Regions from separate parts of the Peribacillus sp. RS7 genome, predicted to be linked through region 1. Evidence: riboswitches for the same ligand, from Rfam matches in the RefSeq annotation. Region 1 holds a riboswitch; the other holds the start of a gene.
The links. Region 1 has a riboswitch for preQ1 ahead of ACDZ29_RS12970 (QueT transporter family protein). Riboswitches for the same ligand answer to the same signal wherever they lie in the genome.
Positions count from the first base shown of each region.

Region 2: it holds a riboswitch for preQ1, as region 1 does, so the genes downstream of both, queC (7-cyano-7-deazaguanine synthase QueC) here and ACDZ29_RS12970 (QueT transporter family protein) in region 1, are expected to answer to the same signal.

Region 1 covers NZ_CP168135.1:2,557,264-2,559,663, reverse strand. The annotation lists gene ACDZ29_RS12980 (hypothetical protein) at 1-276, opposite strand, end outside; gene ACDZ29_RS12975 (YbaK/EbsC family protein) at 418-939, opposite strand; PreQ1 riboswitch class I at 1,099-1,143, shown strand; gene ACDZ29_RS12970 (QueT transporter family protein) at 1,150-1,635, shown strand; gene ACDZ29_RS12965 (TVP38/TMEM64 family protein) at 1,756-2,400, shown strand, end outside.
Region 2 covers NZ_CP168135.1:689,777-692,176, reverse strand. The annotation lists gene ACDZ29_RS03565 (methyl-accepting chemotaxis protein) at 1-707, opposite strand, end outside; PreQ1 riboswitch class I at 894-936, shown strand; gene queC (7-cyano-7-deazaguanine synthase QueC) at 992-1,657, shown strand; gene queD (6-carboxytetrahydropterin synthase QueD) at 1,657-2,127, shown strand; gene queE (7-carboxy-7-deazaguanine synthase QueE) at 2,120-2,400, shown strand, end outside.

The DNA.
Region 1 (2,400 bases):
AACCATTTCCCTTGGTGAAAAGTTTCTCAAATATTCCGAAATGCTCCCTTCACCCAGTTCTTCCCTTTCGATATATCCGATGATTTCCCCTTGATCTTGCACTGCCAATATATCAAAATTCTTTTTTTCCAATGCTTTCCGAATATCCAGCGCCAGATCGTTTGTGTGGCAAAACTCAAGCTCCTGGGCTATGCTCTTAACCGTGATATTTTCTTCATAAAGAGTTTTAAGACTAAGATAGCTGCTATTGCTTTTTCTTTGGCTTCCATTTAACATCTTTCACCCTCCGCTCAGGAACACTTTCTGCACGATTTTCCGCTTTAAAATTATAGACCGCTAAAATGCATACGGCCCCCACAAATAAAGTCCACCCAAGTGGACTTTATCCCATTCATGTGGATCTTTTTGGTCCATTAATTAAAAACCTTCCACTGCATTGCCTGCTGCCGTTTCCTCATTCCCTTCTTCATTCCAAGCCTTGCAAACATCCACCCAATCCTTTGCTCCTGAATATTCAAATAATTCCGTGGGTGTAAGTTCTATTGCAGAGTTCGTACTGCCGCATGCCGGGAACAATGACTCAAAGCGCTTCATCGATACATCAAGAAAAACAGCTAGATCGTTTGCCAGACCAAACGGACAAACTCCTCCGATGGCATGGCCGGTCTGCTCAAGCACTTCCTCGGGTGATAGCATCCGTGCCTTGAAACCGAACATCTGCCGAAATTTCTTATTATCCACTTTTGCGTCCCCAGCCGCTACAACCAAAATCGCATCATCACCTTCCCCCCTAAAGGAAAGAGTTTTAGCGATCCTCGCTGGGATAACGCCGATGGTTTCTGCAGCCTCACTCACCGTAGCGCTCGATGTTTCGAACTCCATTACATCACCTTCCCGATCCCATTGTTTAAAATGGCTTTTGACACTCGCGATAGACATATTATATTCACTCCTTTGAAATACATATAAAAATAATATCATCCTTCATTGCCATAAATCAAAATCCTATGGATGCTTGAAAACCTAAAAATTAAAACCATTCTTTACAAATTGACGAAACAAGCTTACTTGGGATACTATTAATCATTGGGCAAACGCCTATACGTGGTTCGTAACCATCCCACGATAAAAAACTAGGGAGAGAGTAAAATGAATGTTCGTACACTCGTGATAAACGGGTTATTGGCTGCCTTGTATGTGGCGGTCTCATTGGTGTTTAAACCAATAGCTTTTGAGATGTTCCAATTTCGTGTACCGGAAATGTTGAACCATCTTATTGTATTCAATAAAAAATATATCTATGGTATTGTCGGCGGCGTCTTCATATCGAATCTGCTCTTTTCACCGATGGTTCCATATGATTTAATTTTTGGGGTGGGGCAATCCGTACTCGCCTTGCTGCTTGTCATTTTTGTTTCACGGTTCATAAAAGGTATTAAAGGGCGGATGATCGCCACGATCATCTTTTTCACGTTCACAATGTTTTTAATTGCCATTGAACTGAACCTTGCCTTTGGCTTACCATTCTGGTTAAGCTGGATGACCACGGCTGTCGGTGAATTCGTTGTCCTCTTGATTGGCGCGCCAATCATTTATGGAATGAACAAAAGAATTCAGTTTGAAAAGTGGCTTTAAAGGAATCTTCGCTTCGTGAACCCACTATAATGTAAAAGAGCTGTCTGCATCATGCGACAGCTCTTTTTTCACCAATTAACTTAAAAATGATAAACTATTAGTCAGAATGGTGGTGACCCTTTGAAAAAAGTCCTGACCTTAACCGGTCTACTGGTAATTGCATTATTTATTTTTTCAAATGCAGAATTATTTACTTTGATTTGGAAAAGTGACTTGGATTCAGTTATTAGCATATTGAAGGAAAACCTTTTGCTCACTTTTATTGTGACATTCGTATTGATGTTTGTCCAAAATTCATTTACAATCATCCCCTTAATTTTGCTTCTGACTATCAATGTCACGATATTCGGATTCATATATGGCTACCTATGGAGTTGGTTTACAAGTGTCGTTGCTTCAGGATTCATTTTTTATGCTGCAAGAAATTGGTTTCAGGAACTTCTCTTAAAGAAGATGGGGGAAAAATGGCAAAAAACTGTTGTGGAGCATGGCTTCATGTACGTGTTTACAGGCAGGATTTTCCCGCTTATCCCAACAAGTTTAATTAACTTGGCAGCTGGAGTCAGCACCGTCACTTTCAAGGATTTTTTATTAGCGACGGCACTTGGCAACCTGATATACTTTTTCTTCCTATCGTTAATTCCATATGGACTCCTATCTGTTGAAATGAACCAATACACGCTAGTTGCACTCGCACTCCTCTTCTTATTATTTTTCATTATCTATAAGCGTGCAAAAAAGAAAAAGAACCTAACCTTATTCAGA
Region 2 (2,400 bases), 1.9 Mb from region 1:
CCTATTTCATCCTTGGACTTTTGCTCCAAGGGCTCATGATTCAGCTGCCCATCAGCTATCATTCTCATTCTGTCCCTGATTTTAAGGAGGGGGGTGGTAATGAGGTTGGCAGTCACAAGCGCGAGCAGAAGGCCGATAATGACAGCCGCAATCGAGATGATGATACTTGTCGTCTTGACCGATTTCCCGCTTGCGATCACGCTTTCCCCTGAAGCGACAATCAATTCCTCACGTTCCAAAGTCAGCTCCTTGAGCCCTTCCGTCACTTCATCGCCGACCGGTGCCACTTCATTTTTGAGTATTTCTTTAGCGCGTTCTTCATTTCCTTTATCATATTGAGTAAATACCCGGTCTACAATCATCGTCCTCCAATCCACGCTTTTCTCGATCAATTCCTTCGCTTTATCAGAATCGCTTATGGCCAAAAGATCCTCCTGGATGGCCTTGCTATCCTCTGTATATTGTAAAAACCTTTCTTTATAACTCTCGTCGCCATATAAAATATAGGCTCTTGCTAGTGCGGTTCTTTGTGCTAAATTATAAAGTAGCTTTTCGTCTTGGATAAGAAGTGGAAGTTCCTCATCAATGATATCCTGAGACTGTTTAAGTGACTTGTTGCTGCTATAAATATTGAATGCTCCTAAGATGATACATAAAGATATGATGAGTGAAAATGCCACCAATATCTTTCCTTTAATGCTTTTCAAATTAATGGTCCCCTTTATCGATATTTTATTCACTCTTTTTTATCGGATGGATAATGGGATATTTAAGCAGAAGAGGAGATGACCAAGGTTTCCATTAGGTCTAATTTTCAATAAATATAAACATCTTGATTTCTTTTTGTTTTCAAGTTACTATTGAATTGGAAAAATATTATATTCCGCGTTAAGGCGGAAGAGGTTCTAGCTACCCTCTCAAAAAAACTAAGGAGAAACAGTGCTCTATTCTTAGGGTGCTGTTTTTTTCCGTAAAAAGGAGTTTTATAGAAATGAAGAAGAAAGAAAAGGCAGTGGTTGTGTTTAGCGGAGGGCAGGATAGTACGACGTGCCTGTTCTGGGCGATGGAGAGATATGAGGAAGTGGAAGCGGTAACGTTTGATTATAATCAGCGGCACAGCCTGGAAATCGAATGCGCTCAAAAGATTGCCAATGAATTGGGCGTGAACCATCATATTCTTGACATGTCGCTGCTGAACCAACTGGCACCGAATGCGTTGACAAGAAGTGATATTGCAGTGGAGGACGGAGAAGACGGGGAATTGCCGTCGACGTTCGTGCCAGGGAGGAATTTGCTGTTCCTTTCGTTTGCCGGAGTGTTGGCCAGTCAGATTGGCGCTAAACACATTGTCACCGGTGTCTGTGAAACGGATTTCAGCGGATATCCGGACTGCCGTGATGTATTCATTAAATCGTTGAACGTGACCTTGAACTTGTCGATGGACCAGTCATTCGTGATTGATACGCCGCTTATGTGGCTTAATAAAGAGGAAACATGGGAGCTTGCGGATCAGCTCGGAGCGTTCGACTTTGTTCGCGAAAAGACCCTGACATGCTATAACGGAATCATATCCGATGGCTGTGGAGATTGCCCCGCATGTAAGTTGCGGAAAAAAGGACTGGATGACTATGTAAGCAGACGGAAGGTGCTTTCATGATGTACGGTTTTACTATAGTGGATAAACTCCAAAAAATAGATGAAGATATTCAGCGCAGCCAATTGAAATATACCACCAAGAGGGTTCTGGTCAGTAAGGAGTTCACCTTTGACGCAGCGCACCACCTACATGACTATGAAGGAAAATGCAAGAACTTGCATGGCCACACGTATAAGGTCATTTTCGGATTGAGCGGGTATACGGATTCACGTGGTTTGATGATAGATTTCGGGGACATCAAGGATATATGGAAAAATGAAATCGAAGTCCACCTTGATCATCGTTATTTGAATGAAACCTTGCCACTCATGAATACAACGGCTGAAAATATGGTTGTCTGGATTTATGAAAAAATGGCCGAAGCCCTTTCATTAAAAGATTATGAGGGTGCTAGAGTCGAATTTGTCCGACTATACGAAACGCCGACAAGTTATGCTGAAGCCAGACGGGAGTGGATGGAAAGTGAGTAAACTCCCAGTTATGGAAATCTTCGGACCGACCATCCAAGGTGAGGGAATGGTCATTGGCCAAAAAACCATGTTCGTTCGGACGGCAGGCTGCGATTATTCCTGTGCCTGGTGTGATTCCGCATTTACTTGGGATGGCACCGGTAAGGAAGATACCGTCCAAATGACTGCCGAAGAAATATGGGATGAGCTGAAGCGAATTGGGGGTTCCGGCTTTTCGTTCGTGACGATATCAGGCGGAAACCCGGCACTGCTGAAAAACCTAAATGGCTTGGT